Regions from separate parts of the Oceanimonas pelagia genome, predicted to be linked through region 1. Evidence: riboswitches for the same ligand, from Rfam matches in the RefSeq annotation. Region 1 holds a riboswitch; the other holds the start of a gene.

Region 1 (7,328 bases):
GAGCTCCGATGCCGGCATCCACCACCACCGGCACCGTGCTCTGCTCAATGATGATTTCCAGAAAATCATGGGTCACCAGGCCCTTGTTGGAGCCGATGGGTGCACCCAGGGGCATCACAGCAGCACAGCCCACCTCTTCCAGCCGCTTGCACAGCACCGGATCGGCACCGCAGTAGGGCAGCACGATAAAACCTTCCTTCACCAGCCGCTCGGCGGCCCTGAGGGTTTCAATAGGGTCGGGCAGCAGGTACTTGGGATCCGGGTGAATTTCCAGCTTGAGCCAGTGGGTGCCCAGGGCTTCCCGGGCCAGCCGGGCGGCAAACAGGGCTTCGTCGGCATCCTTGGCGCCGGAGGTATTGGGCAGCAGGTTCACCCCCAGCTCCAACAGCGGCGGCAGAATGTCGTCGCTGTGGTTTTTCAGATCCACCCGCTTCAGCGCCATGGTCACCAGCTGGGAACCGGAGGCGGCCAGGGCGTCCTGCATCAGTCTGCCGTTGGCAAACTTGCCGGTGCCGGTGAACAGGCGGGATTCAAAGGTTTTATCGGCAATGGTCAGACTCATGTCAGCCTCCGGCAATGGCGTGGAACAGGGTAATGTTGTCGTTGGGTTCGAGCCGGCGCTCGGCCCACTGGCTGCGCGCCACCACTTCGCGGTTGAGCGCCACCGCCACCCCGGGCTTGTCCTGCTCCAGCTCGGCCAGCAGTTGCGCCAGGGTGGTTCCCTCGGTCAGGGGATGTTGTTCGTCGTTGAGAATAATGTGCATAGTTTTAGCTCCCCTTGGGTCCACATACCGGACAGGCCGGATCCTTCGGCACCTTCAGGCCGTGCCAGCGGTGGGCCTTGGCGTCAAACAGCTTGAGCTCACCCCAGGGCACGGTGCCGGTGCCGGTTAGAAATTTGATGGCTTCCAGCGCCTGCAGCAGACCGATGGTGCCCACTACCGGGCCAATCACACCGGCGTTGCTGCAGGTCAGCCGTTCTTCCATTTCCGGGCCATACAGGCAGCGATAGCATCCATGGTCGCGGGACGGATCCAGCGCCAGCAGCTGGCCTTCAAAGCGAATGGCCGCGCCCACCAGCAGGGGCTTGCCCTGGGCGTAGCAGGTGGCGTTCAGGGCCTGGCGCACCGTCATGTTGTCGGTGCAGTCCAGCACCAGATCCGCCTCGGCCACAAAGCCGGCCAGGCTGTGCTCGTCCATCTTCTGATTGACCGCCACCAGCTCGACTTCCGGGTTCAGCTTTTGCAGCTTTTCCCGGGCCACTTCGGCCTTGGCCATTTTCAGGCTGTCGACGTCATACAGGGTCTGGCGCTGCAGGTTGCTGACCTCGATCTGATCGAAGTCGGCCAGCCACAGGGTGCCGACCCCGGCCGCTGCCAGATACTGGGACGCCGGCGAGCCCAGCCCGCCTAGGCCGACGATGAGCACGGAGGCATTTTTCAGCTTGAGCTGACCTTCCTCTCCCACCTCTTCCAGCAGCAGATGCCGGCTGTATCGCATGAATTCGCTATCGCTGAGCATATTTAGCCCTCCACCATGTGCAGCAGTTCCCGGGTGGCTGCATCCGGGTCTGCCGCCTCGGTAATGGCGGTGACCAGGGCGATGCTGCCCACACCGGTTTGTGCCACCAAAGGTACCCGGTCCTTGCTGATGCCGCCAATGGCCACCAGCGGGAACTCGTCCTGCATCAGCGCCACATAGCGGTGCAGCCGCTCCAGGCCCTGGGGGCGGGACGGCATATCCTTGGTTTTGGTGGGAAAAATATGCCCCAGTGCCAGGTAGGAAGGTTTCAGCTCCCGGGCCCGCAGCATTTCGTAATAGCCGTGGGTGGAGAGCCCCAGCTTGAGGCCGGCGGCGCGAATGGCCTCCAGATCCGCCACTTCGATGTCTTCCTGGCCCAGGTGCACACCGTAGGCGCCGTGCTCAATGGCCAGCCGCCAGTAGTCGTTGATAAACAGCCGGGCGTTGTAACGCCGGCCCAGCTCGACGGCAGCCTTGATATCGGCTTCCACTTCGGCATCGGTCTTGTCCTTGATGCGCAGCTGCAGGGTGCGCACGCCCTGCTTCAGCAAGCGCTCCAGCCAGGCCACGGTCGTGACCACCGGATACAGCCCCAGCTTGTTGGTGTCCATGGCGGCAAAGGCGCCCTCGGGATGCGGCCCCTCAATGCCCAGCTGTTCGGCCAGTTTGCTGCCGGGCATCACCACGGCGGGGAAGTCGTCCAGCCTGGTGGGCCAGCCCAGATGGGCCACCGGGCCGGCACCGGCACCAATGGCCTCGGCACCCTTGAGGCCCTGATTGACATAGGCCTTGGCCAGCACCAGGGCGTCTTCAATCGGGTAGTCCAGCGCCACGGCGGTGGCGATGGCCGACGACAGGGTGCAACCGGTGCCATGACCATGGCGGGTTTCCAGCCGCGGGCTGGCCAGCCAGATCTCCCGCTCGCCATCGCTGTAGAAGTCGATGGCCTGGTCGCCGGTCCAGCCCAGATGACCCCCCTTCACCAGCACGGCACCCGCGCCCATTTCCCGCAGGGCGGCGGCGCCGGCACGCAGGGCCTGAGGCGAGTCGGGCGCAATGCCCGACAATGCTTCCAGCTCCACGGCGTTGGGAGTGATCAAGTCCACTTCCGGCAGCAGGTGGGTCTTGATGGCCGGCAGCAGGTTGGGCTCGGCCATGGACTGGCCGGTGCTGGCAATGGCCACCGGGTCCAGCACCACCCAGGGCTGCCACTGGCGGCGGTATTCCTTGAGGTAGCGCGCCAGCACCTCGGCGCGCAGTCCGCCCGGTAGCAGGCCCACCTTGATGGCGGCGGCCTGCATGTCGGTGGACAGGGATACCAGCTGGCTGGTAAAGGCCTGCATCAGCACCGGCTCCACCATGGATACCGACACCGAGTTCTGGGCGGTAATGGCGGAGATGACTGAGCAGCCGTGGCCGCCCAGTGCCTGTATGGTGTGCAGGTCGGCCTGAATGCCAGCCCCGCCGCCCGAGTCGGAACCGGCAATGGTCCAGACAATGGGTTTGGTCATAGAGATTCTTGCTCCAGTTTGTCGGCCTGGTGATAGAGCTCACCGCCGCGTTTCTTGAATTCTTCCGACATTTTCGCCATGCCGGCCTGCACCAGCTCGGGCTGGCCATCCATGCCCACCAGCTGCACTGCTATGTTGTTTTCCAGGCTGGCGGCGTAGTCACGCACGTCCTGAGTGATCTTCATGGAGCAGAACTTGGGTCCGCACATGGAGCAGAAGTGCGCCACCTTGCCCGACTCCTGGGGCAGGGTTTCGTCGTGATATTCCCGGGCGGTTTCCGGATCCAGCGCCAGGTTGAACTGGTCGTTCCAGCGGAACTCGAAACGCGCCTTGGACATGGCGTTGTCGCGGATCTGGGCACCCGGATGGCCCTTGGCCAGGTCGGCGGCATGGGCGGCGATCTTGTAGGTGATCAGGCCCTGTTTCACGTCTTCCTTGTTGGGCAGACCCAGGTGCTCCTTGGGGGTAACGTAACAGAGCATGGCGCAGCCGTACCAGCCGATCAGCGCCGCGCCGATGCCGGAGGTAAAGTGGTCGTAACCCGGGGCGATGTCGGTGGTCAGCGGCCCAAGGGTGTAGAAGGGCGCTTCATGGCAGTGCTCCAGCTGCTCTTCCATGTTGCGCTTGATCATGTGCATGGGAATGTGACCCGGACCTTCGATGATCACCTGCACGTCGTATTCCCAGGCGATCTTGGTCAGCTCACCCAGGGTGTGCAGCTCGGCGAACTGGGCCTCGTCGTTGGCGTCGGCGATGGAGCCCGGACGCATGCCGTCACCCAGCGACAGGGACACATCATAGGCGGCACAGATTTCGCAAATTTCGCGGAAGTTCTCGTACAGGAAGCTTTCCTTGTGGTGGGTCAGGCACCACTTGGCCATGATGGAGCCGCCGCGAGACACGATGCCGGTCACCCGCTTGGCGGTCATGGGCACATAACGCAGCAGCACGCCGGCGTGAATGGTGAAGTAGTCCACGCCCTGCTCGGCCTGCTCGATCAGGGTGTCGCGGAACACTTCCCAGGTCAGGTCTTCGGCCACGCCGTTCACCTTTTCCAGCGCCTGATAGATGGGCACGGTACCGATGGGCACCGGGCTGTTGCGCAGGATCCACTCGCGGGTTTCGTGAATGTAGCGGCCGGTGGACAGGTCCATCACGGTGTCGGCGCCCCAGCGGGTGGACCACACCAGTTTCTCCACTTCTTCCTCGATGGAGGAGGTCACCGCCGAGTTGCCGATGTTGGCGTTGATCTTCACCAGGAAGTTGCGGCCGATGATCATGGGCTCGGCTTCCGGGTGGTTGATGTTGGCGGGAATGATGGCGCGGCCTTCGGCCACTTCCTTGCGCACGAATTCGGGGGTGATGTTTTCCGGCAGGTTGGCGCCAAAGCTCTCACCCGGGTGCTGTTTTCGCAGCAGCTCGTCGCGCACCCGCTCGCGGCCCATGTTTTCGCGAATGGCGATGTATTCCATTTCGGGGGTGATGATGCCTTTGCGGGCATAGTGCATCTGGGTCACGCACTGGCCAACCTTGGCCTTGCGCGGCTTGGGCAGGTGCTCGAAGCGCAGGTGATCCAGGCCGTCGTCGGCCATGCGCTGCTGGGTGAAATGGGAGGTGGCGCTTTCCAGCTCCTCGGTGTCTCCCCGCTCCAGGATCCACTGCTTGCGCAGCTGGGGCAGACCACGGCGCACATCGATGTCGGACTCGGGATCGCCGTAAGGGCCCGAGGTATCGTATACCGGTACCGGCTCGTTGGCTTCGAAAATGGGGTTGTCTTCGCTGCCGCCCTTGAAGCTGTCGGCCAGGGCAATTTCACGCATGGCCACTTTTATGTCCGGGCGCGAACCTTCAAGGTAAATGCGGGAAGAATTCGGAAAGGGTTCGCCCTTCAGGTTGTGAATGTATTCCTGGGCCTGGCTGCGAACTTCACGACGGTTTACTTTTTTTGACATAGCGATCTCACTTTTGCGTCCATTTGGTGAAATGCTTGTCGGGAGTGTTGAGGAAAGAGCCGGCGTAGGTCCGGTGCCGCTCTTAACTTGCTTCCCTTCGCAGGTATTAGCCTGATCAGGTTCAACGGATCCCGCATTTCGCGGTCTCAGCCCATAGGGCACTCCGACAAGATGGTCGCAGTATAACCAGACCGAGTTCACAAAATCAAAGCCGTTCTCAGGCCAGTTCACTGCCGAAAAGGCAGCAGGCCGTTACTTTTTTGCATAAGTGGCTGATGGTAAATGACCTGCCACCCCGCAATACGAAGTATCAGTGCGGTTACACTCCGCCGACACGCTTCAAGCCCATCCACGGGGCGCTCGGCACATGCATCTGACCGCCAGGGATGGCGGAAATGCCGAGAATGCAGGAGCAATTTTCGGCCATGGCATGTGACGGTCGGCTCCGGTAATCCCCACTGCTACTTCGAGCAACATCGGTGCTGTCTGCTTGCTGTCAGTTAGCTCCATACATTCCAGGGAGGACAAAGGGTGTCCGCTTCGCCGTGCCCGTTGCGCCATGGATGGCGCAACGGAGCCCCCATGGAGGGTTTACGGCGTGCCGGAGAAGCAGTGCGCTTTGGCCGAGGCCCCGCAGGCTCACCCCGCCACCAGTCCCAGCGCCAGCCCGGCGGTCAAAACCAGGGTACCTTTGGCGGTCAGCGCCAGCGCCCGGTTCAGTGCCTCGCCCTGCTGCGTGAGCACCAGCCGGAACCCTTGCGCCAATGGCCACAGGCCCGCCAGGGCCAGATATCCCCAACCGGTCATCAGCCGCTCGGCGGCCAGCAACGCCAGTGCCAGCACCGCCCCCTGCCAGGCCCGCGCCCGGTACAACCCCAGCCGCAGGGCCAGGGTGCGTTTGCCGGCTTGAGCATCGCCTTTCAGGTCACGAATGTTGTTGATGTTGAGTACCGCCATGGCCAGCAGCCCGGCCACCAGCGCCGCCCAGCCGCCGGTGGCGGTGAGCTCGGGCCGCATCAGCCAGCCCGTGCCGAGCACCGCCACCGGTCCGAAGAACACAAATACCGCCGCATCCCCCAGCCCCAGGTAACCATAGGGCCGCCGGCCCAGGGTGTAACCCAGTGCCGCCAGCACCGACAGCGCGCCCAGCAGTAAAAAACCGAGCCAGGCGGCAATATCGTTACCCAGAGCCCATGTCAGCAACGCCAGTCCGCTCGCCAGCGCCAGCAGCACCACCTGCACCAGGGCGCAGCGCAATTGCGCCGGAGTTACATGCCCCGCGGCCAGCACCCGCACCGGGCCGGTGCGCCCGGGCCCGTCGGTGCCGCGCAGGCCGTCGCCATAGTCGTTGGCCAGGTTCGATACAATTTGCAGCAGCAGCGCCGTGAGCAGGGCCAGCGCCAGCACGCCGGGTTGCACCGCGCCGGCCGAGGCGCCCCCCAACAGGATGGAAGCCACCGCCAACGGCAGGGTTTTGGGCCGAATGGCCAGCAGCCAGGTGTTCAGGGGCATAAAATGAAGGGGTCCCGCTTAAAATCAGATCCTTATGATACCCATTCTGCCCCCGCAATTAACACCGCTGTCACTCCCATGGCCGGCATGTTACCTTTATATAAAAGTAATTATTCGGAAGCCACGCCCATGCCCATTTCGGTTTATCGCTACGCCCTGCCGCTGACCAAGGAAAAGCAGATCGACGGCATTGCCGTGCGCCGCCGCCATGGCTTTTATGTGAATATTGACGGCCACTGGGGCGAGGTGGCGCCGCCGGTGACCACCGACATCGCCACCACCGGAACCGCACTGCTGGCCACCTGCCAGCGGCTGGAGCAGGGCCTTGAACACAACGCCACGCAGCCCTGGATTCGCTTTGGTCTGGGCTGCGCGCTGGCGCCGCTCACCGCGTCCCCCGCCCCCGGCCTGCCGCTGCTGGAAGGCGAGCGTGAGGCCATTATTCGCGCCTGGCGTTGCCGCCGGGTGCACCCCACCCGGGCCTGGCTGACCCTGACCGGTGATGTGCAGTTTGATGCCGGCCTGGTGCGGGAGCTGTCCCTGCTGGTGCCCGATCTGCGGCTGGTGCTGGACGCCGGCGGCCGCCTGAGTGAGGCACAACTGACGGAACTGTGGCGGCATACGGGCAACCGGGCCATTGACTGGCTGCTGGATCCCGGCACCAGCCCAGCCGACACGCAGGCATTGGCCCAACGGCACGGCTGGCCGGTGGCGCTCAGTGCCGACCGCTGTGGCGGTGATGTGCCGGCGATGTTCGAAGGGCTGCGCGCCCTGGTGCTGCGCCCGTCCCTGCTGGGCGAACCGGCGCAGTGCCGGCGGCTGGCCGCCACGG
Region 2 (7,328 bases), 470 kb from region 1:
CGGCCATGGCGGCGGACCCCATTGTGGTATCGTCCAAAATCGACACCGAAGGCGGCCTGCTCGGCAACCTGATCTATCAGGCCCTGAACAACGCCGGACTGGAGGTGGAAAACCGCAGCCAGCTGGGCGGCACGCCCATCGTGCGCAAGGCCATTATCGCCGGTGAAATCGATATCTACCCGGAGTACACCGGCAACGCCGCCTTTTTTCATCAGAAAGAAGACAGCGACGCCTGGAAGCACTTTGACAATGGCTATGCCCTGGCCAGGCAGCTGGATTACGACGCCCATCAACTGGTGTGGCTGACCCCGGCCAACGCCAACAACACCTGGGCCATTGCCGTGCGCCAGGAAATTGCCGGCCCCAATAACCTGGCCACCATGTCGGATTTTGGCCGCTATGTGAGCGCAGGCGGCGACATCAAGCTGGCGGCCTCGGCGGAGTTTGTGTCCAGCCCCGCCGTGCTGCCCGCCTTTCAGCAGACCTACGGCTTTGAGCTGAGCGACGACCAGCTGCTGGTGCTCTCCGGCGGCAACACCGCCGCCACCATCAAGGCCGCCGCCCTGCAAACCGACAATACCAACGCCGCCATGGTCTATGGTACCGACGGCGCCATCGCCTCCGTGGGTCTGGTAGTGATGGACGACGACAAGGGCGTGCAGCCGGTCTACGCCCCCGCTCCCATAGTGCGGGAAAGCGTGCTCAAGGCGCACCCGGAGATCGCCGGCATTCTGGAGCCGGTGTTTCAGTCGCTGGATGTGAAAACCCTGCAAACCCTTAACAGCCGCATCGCCATCGGCGGTGAAAGCGCCGAGGCCGTGGCCGCCGATTATCTGGCGGGCCTGACTCAGGACTGATGAACCTGTAGGCCCCCATTTATTGGGGCAAACCATGCGACATACGGCACTGCCGCCCGGTTAAAACCGGGCCTACGGCATACGCAGGCCGGCAATGAAGAACGCAAAAATTTATCTCGGGGAGTCACCCATTCTTTTGTCATTAAAACCCGACAAGGTCGGCGGCCTGCTGGCGGCGGCGCTGGTGGCCAGCCTGCTGGCACTGCCCTTTGTCGGCCTGCAACCCAACCGTCTTTTTCCCGGCGAGGCCCTGAGTCTGCTGAATTCAGCAGGTATCACCGGCTTATGGCCGCTGCTGTTGCTGCCCCTGTGCCTGACTAACCGTGCCCTGCCCCTGCGGCTGTTGCTCACCACCGCCGCTCTGCCGCTGCTGCTTTATACCGCCGGTCACACCGCCACCGCCCTGCTGGAAAATGCCGGCCCCCTGGCCCGGGTCTCGCTGGGTGCCGGTTTCTGGCTGGCCTTGTTCTGGCTGTGCCTGCTGATCACCGACACCGCCCTGCGGCTGAAGCTCGGGCCATTGTCCCGGCTGGCGCTGGTAACCGTCCTTACCGGTGCCGTTATCGCCCTGCTGGCCGCAGGCCGCTGTGACGATCTTTCGTTACTGAAGGAGTTTCACAACCGCAGCGACTTCTGGCGGCAGGGCCTGCGCCATCTGCAGCTGGCCCTGGGCAGCATGGTGCCGGCGGTGCTGGCAGGCATTCCGCTGGGGGTGGCCTGCCATCGCTCGCCGGGACTACGGGCGGCGCTGTTTCCGGTGCTCAATATTTTGCAGACAGTGCCCAGCCTGGCCATGTTTGGCCTGCTGATGGTGCCGCTCAGCCTGCTGGCCACCGCATACCCCTGGCTGGGTGAGCTGGGCATTCGCGGCATCGGCGCGGCGCCGGCGGTAATCGCCCTGTTTCTGTATTCGCTGCTGCCGATCGTCAGCAACACGGCACTGGGTTTTGACCGGGTGGATGCCAGCATACGCGAGGCGGCCACCGCCATGGGCATGAGCCGCCGCCAGCGGCTGTGGCAGGTGGAATTTCCCCTGGCCATGCCGGTGATCCTGAGCGGCCTGCGGGTGGTGGTGACCCTCAATATCGGTCTGGTGGCGGTGGCGGCCCTGGTGGGCGGCGGTGGCTACGGCACCTACATCTTTCAGGGGCTGGGTCAGACCGCCACCGATCTGGTGATCCTCGGTGCCCTGCCCACTCTGCTGCTGGCGTTTCTGGCCGCCATGCTTATCGACACCCTGATCGCCCTGCAACAAGGCACTCGCGAATGATTGAAGTAAGAAACCTGAGCAAACAATTCGGCGGGCAGACTGCGGTAAAGGATCTGTCGTTCAAGGTGGACAGCGGCCGAGTCTGCGCCCTGGTGGGCACCTCCGGCTGCGGCAAGTCCACCACCCTGCGCATGCTCAACCGGCTGATTGAACCCAGTTCGGGCGAGATTTTCATTCAGGGGCAAAACGTCACCACCCTTCCCGCCGAGCAGCTGCGCCGGCGCATTGGTTACGCCATTCAGGGAGTGGGGCTGTTTCCGCATCAGACCATTGCCCGCAACATTGCCACCGTGCCGCGCCTGCTGGGCTGGAGCAAAACCGACATCGACGCCCGGGTGAGCGAGCTGCTGAGCCTGTTCCGGCTCGATCCCGCCACCTTTGCCGGCAAATATCCGCACCAGTTGTCCGGCGGCGAGCAACAGCGGGTGGGCGTGGCACGGGCGCTGGCGGCTCACCCTGAGCTGCTGCTGATGGACGAGCCCTTTGGTGCCCTGGATCCGCTCACCCGGGAACACCTGCAGGACGAGCTGCTGCATATACAGCAGCTGCTGGGCATCACCATCATCATGGTGACCCACGATCTGGAAGAGGCCATTAAAATGGCCGACGTGATTGCGGTGATGGACAAGGGCGAAATACTGCAGATGGACAGCCCCGACGTCCTGCTGCGCCACCCCAGGCCCGGCTTTGTGCAAAGCCTGGTGGGCGGCCAGGACAGATCCCTGCGGCTGCTGGCCACTCAGACCCTGGCGAAGATAATGACCCCGGTTACTCAGCCCTGTGATCCTGCCATGAGCGCCGGCACCAGCCTGCGTGACGCCCTGGCCGGGCTTATCTGGCAGGGCGCCGACCGGCTGACCGTGGTCAATGACGCCGGCCAACCGGTGGGCGAAGTGACCCTGAACGAACTGCTGAAACGGGGAGCCGGCGCATGACCCGCACGCTGGGCTGGCTGATCCCCGGGCTGTTGCTGGCCCTGCTTACCCTGAACATGGAGGCGCTGGCCCCGCTGTTTCGCCCCCTGGTCAACACCCCCGCGCCGGCCATTTACGCCCGCGACAGCTTTGCCAACCTGCTGGGCTGGCACGCGCTGGCGGTGTTTGCCGCCATTGCCGCCGCCACCCTGCTGGCGCTGGGCGCCGCCATCGCCGTGACCCGGCCTTCGGGCAAGGCCTTCTTTCCGCTGGCCCGGGCCGTGGCCAACCTGGGCCAGACCTTTCCGCCGGTGGCGGTGCTGGCGCTGGCGGTGCCGGCGCTGGGGTTTGGGCTGACCCCCACCCTGGTGGCGTTACTGCTGTACGGCATGCTGCCGATTTTTGAGAATGCGGTCACCGGCCTGCAGCAAATTCCCGCCAGCGTGCGCGAGGCCGCCAGGGGCATGGGCATGACGCCCTGGCAGCAGTTATGGCGGGTAGAACTGCCCCTGGCACTGCCCACCCTGGTGGCGGGTATTCGTATTTCGCTGATCATCAGCATCGGCACCGCCACCATTGGCTCCACGGTGGCGGCCAAGGGCTTTGGCGAAGTGATCATTGCCGGGCTGCTTACCGACAACCTGGCCTTTGTGCTGCAGGGCGGCATTATGGTGGCGCTGATGGCCATGGTGCTTGACGCCCTGCTCCGCCGCCTGGAGCAACGGCTGACGCCGCCGGGCGGGTGAAAATGCGGGGATTGGGGAAAATGTAGGCCCGAATTTATTCGGGCAAATGCGTTCACCTGCAACACTGCTGCCCCGATAAATCGGGGCCTACAAGATCACGGTTTAACCAAACCCAAGTGCTCCCGCAAGGTACTGCCTTCATACTCGGTGCGGAACAGGCCGCGGCGTTGCAGCTCGGGCACCACCTGATCCACAAAGTCCTCGATGCCGGCGGGCAGTGAGGGCGGCATCAGGTTGAAGCCGTCGGCACCTTCATTGCGGAACCACTGCTCCATGCGATCGGCTATCGACTCGGGCGTGCCCACCATGGTGCAGTGGCCGCCGCCGGCAGCAAGCCGGCCCAGCAGCTGGCGCACCGTGGGCTGCTCGGTCTCGATAATCCGCAGTATGGTGGCGTAGCGGCCCTTGGGGCCGGTGAAGGCGTCCAGCGACGGCAATGCCGGCACCGGGGCGTCCAGCTCCCAGCCGGAGCAGTCCTGTCCCACATAGGTGCCGAGCTGGCGTAGCGAGGCATCGGCGGGCAGCAGCTCGTCCAGCTCCCGCTGCTTGGCCCTGGCCTCGGCCTCGGTGGAGGCCACATAGGTCACCAGCCCGGGCATGATGGGCACGTCCACGTTGCGGCCGGCGTCCTTTACCCGGCGCTTGATGTCACGGTAGTAGTCCTGGGCCGCCGGCAAATCGTAGGCCACGGCGTAGATGGCCTCGGCGCATTTGGCCGCCAGCGCCCGGCCCTGCTCCGACGCACCGGCCTGAAACAGCACCGGATGCCCCTGGGGCGGGCGCGGCACATTGAGCGGGCCGTCCACCAGAAAGAACTCGCCCTGGTGGTTGATGGGGGTCACCTTGTCCGGGTCGGCATAGTGGCCGGCGCGATCCATCACCAGGGCCCCTTCCTGCCAGGAATCCCACAACTTGATCACCGCATTTACAAATTCCTCGGCCCGGCGATAACGCTCGGCGTGGGCCGGCATGGTCTCGTAGCCGTGGTTACGGGCTTCCACGTCAAACATGGAGGTCACCACGTTCCAGCCCATGCGGCCGTTGGAGATATGATCCAGCGAGGCCATCATGCGCGCCGCGTGAAAGGGGGTGAAAAAGGTGCTGGAGACGGTACTGATAAAGCCGATGCGATCCGTGGCCCGGCTCATGGCCGCCATGGCGGTGAGCGGCTCCAGAAACCAGTAGCTGCCGTCCGCCACATTGCCGGTAGACTGGCCGTCGGCAAAGAACACCGCATCCAGTTTGCCGCGCTCGGCGGTTTGCGCCAGCCGCTCGTAATAGCGAATGTCGCCCAACTGCTCCACCGCCGAGTTGGGATGACGCCAGGCCGCCCTGTGGTGACCGCACCCGAACAGAAACAGGTTCAGGTGCATCATGCGTTCATTCATGCTCATCAGTTTTTCACCAGACCGCCGTCCACCACCAGGTTCTGGCCGGTGACCGAGCGGGACCAGGGCGAGGCGAAGAACAGGGTGGCGTCGGCAAACTCCGCCGGCGTGGTTACCCGGCGCAGCGGCGTGCTGGCGGCGATATAGTCAAACACCGCTTCCGGCGTCGCCGCAGAGGCATCCGTGGTGCGCAGCAGACCGCCGGACACCATGTTAACGGTAATGCCGTCCGGGCCCAGATCCTGGGACAGGGTGCGGGTCAGCGACAGCAGCGCCGCCTTGGCGGCGGTGTAGTCGTGGTAGGGCACCACCGGGTTCTGGAACAGGTTGGTGCCCACGTTGACGATGCGGCCAAAGCCCTGCTTGCGCATGCCGCCCAGCGCCGCTTGAGTGGTGTGGAGGGCACCGCCCACCACGCCTTCCAGCTGCTGGTTGAGGTGCTCCCAGGCCAGCGCATCGGCATGGGTGCGGGCGTCGCCGTTAAAGGAAAACGCCGGCAGGGCGTTGTTGATTACCGTGGTCACCGGGCAGCCGAAATGGGCCTCGGCCTGCTCGAACATGGCCTGCACGGCGGCGGCGTCACGCACGTCGGCCTGCACCGCCAGCGCCCGCTCCGGAGCCTCGGCCACCAGTTTCTGCGCCGCCTCGGCGCTGTTCAGGTAGTTGATCACCACTTTCGCGCCTTCGCGCAGAAAGGCGCGCACCAGATGTTCACCCAGGCCGCGGGCACCGCCGGTGACCAGCACCAGTTGTTCGTTCAGCTTGATGGAAGTTTGCATTTTCTACCTCAACGGTGAGGCGAAGGCATGATGAGGCAGCAATGGCACCGGGCCGGCAGGCTGACATCCCTTCGCCAGTATGAACTGGATCAGGTTCTACGGGTGTTATCTCAGCCCTGCATCGCAGGACACCCCGTGTCTCGGCTCGAACCATAACATACCCCTGCGCTCAAGGGCGAGAGGCGTGAGGAGGGAAGGAGTGAGGGTGTAAAACTGCCTGCCAGGCCGCCTGCTTTCCCCTCCCCCTTCACGCCTCACATGTTCAGAAGTTTGGTGAAAAAGGCCCGGAGGTGGATAATGAAGGCATCGAAAGCCATGGATAACGCCGAGCCGACAATGACCACAACTACGACCACACTGACCATTACCCGCCCCGACGACTGGCACCTGCACCTGCGCGACGGAGAGCAACTGCAAGACACGGTACGCGACGCCAGCCGCTATCTGGGCCGCGCCCTCGTCATGCCCAACCTGGTGCCCCCCGTCACCACCACCGAGCTGGCGCTGGAATACCGCGACCGCATTCTGGCGGTGCGCCCCGAGGGCAGCCGGTTTGAGCCGGTGATGAGCCTGTATCTCACCGACAACACCCAGCCCGAGGAAATCCGCAAGGCCAGGGCCACCGGCAAGATTGCCGCCTGCAAACTCTATCCGGCCGGTGCTACCACCAACTCCGACTCCGGCGTGACCGATGTGAAAAACATCTACCCGGTGCTGGAAGCCATGCAGGAAACCGGCACCCTGCTGCTGGTGCACGGTGAAGTCACTGATTCCCGCATCGACATCTTCGACCGGGAAAAAGTGTTTCTGGAAACCGTGCTGCCCGACGTGGTGCGCGACTTTCCCGATCTGAAAATCGTGCTCGAGCACATCACCACCGAGCATGCGGTTAAATTCGTGGAGCAGGCCGGTGACAACGTGGCCGCCACCATCACCGCCCACCACCTGCTGTTCAACCGCAACCACATGCTGGTGGGCGGCATTCGTCCGCACTACTACTGCCTGCCCATTCTCAAGCGCAACACCCATCAGCAGGCGCTGGTGCGCGCCGCCACCAGCGGCAGCAAAAAGTTCTTTCTGGGCACCGACTCGGCGCCGCACTTCCAGCACCGCAAGGAAGCCGCCTGCGGCTGCGCCGGTGCCTACACCTCTCACGCCGCCATTGAGCTGTATGCCGAAGCCTTTGAAGAAGCCGGGGCGCTGGACAAGCTGGAAGCCTTTGCCAGCCACCACGGCCCCGACTTCTACGGCCTGCCCCGCAACCAGGATACCATCACCCTGGTGAAACAAGCCTGGACCGTGGGTGAAACCCTGCCCCTGGGCGGCGATAAACTGGTGCCGATTCGCGCCGGCGAAGAGATCAGCTGGCAGGTA

Evidence for each region. Region 1 has a riboswitch for thiamine pyrophosphate ahead of thiC (phosphomethylpyrimidine synthase ThiC). Riboswitches for the same ligand answer to the same signal wherever they lie in the genome.
Region 2: it holds a riboswitch for thiamine pyrophosphate, as region 1 does, so the genes downstream of both, PU634_RS00365 (3-oxoacyl-ACP reductase) here and thiC (phosphomethylpyrimidine synthase ThiC) in region 1, are expected to answer to the same signal.

What each region holds. Positions count from the first base shown of each region.
Region 1 covers NZ_CP118224.1:3,192,365-3,199,692, forward strand. Annotated here, with positions in the region: gene PU634_RS15320 (thiazole synthase) at 1-562, opposite strand, end outside; gene thiS (sulfur carrier protein ThiS) at 564-764, opposite strand; gene PU634_RS15330 (HesA/MoeB/ThiF family protein) at 769-1,521, opposite strand; gene thiE (thiamine phosphate synthase) at 1,524-3,032, opposite strand; gene thiC (phosphomethylpyrimidine synthase ThiC) at 3,029-4,984, opposite strand; TPP riboswitch at 5,059-5,160, opposite strand; gene menA (1,4-dihydroxy-2-naphthoate octaprenyltransferase) at 5,624-6,496, opposite strand; gene PU634_RS15350 (o-succinylbenzoic acid (OSB) synthetase) at 6,626-7,328, shown strand, end outside.
Region 2 covers NZ_CP118224.1:73,832-81,159, reverse strand. Annotated here, with positions in the region: gene osmF (glycine betaine ABC transporter substrate-binding protein OsmF) at 1-857, shown strand, start outside; gene PU634_RS00385 (ABC transporter permease) at 952-2,127, shown strand; gene PU634_RS00380 (ABC transporter ATP-binding protein) at 2,124-3,062, shown strand; gene PU634_RS00375 (ABC transporter permease) at 3,059-3,787, shown strand; gene PU634_RS00370 (LLM class flavin-dependent oxidoreductase) at 3,883-5,181, opposite strand; gene PU634_RS00365 (3-oxoacyl-ACP reductase) at 5,181-5,954, opposite strand; TPP riboswitch at 6,004-6,100, opposite strand; gene pyrC (dihydroorotase) at 6,291-7,328, shown strand, end outside.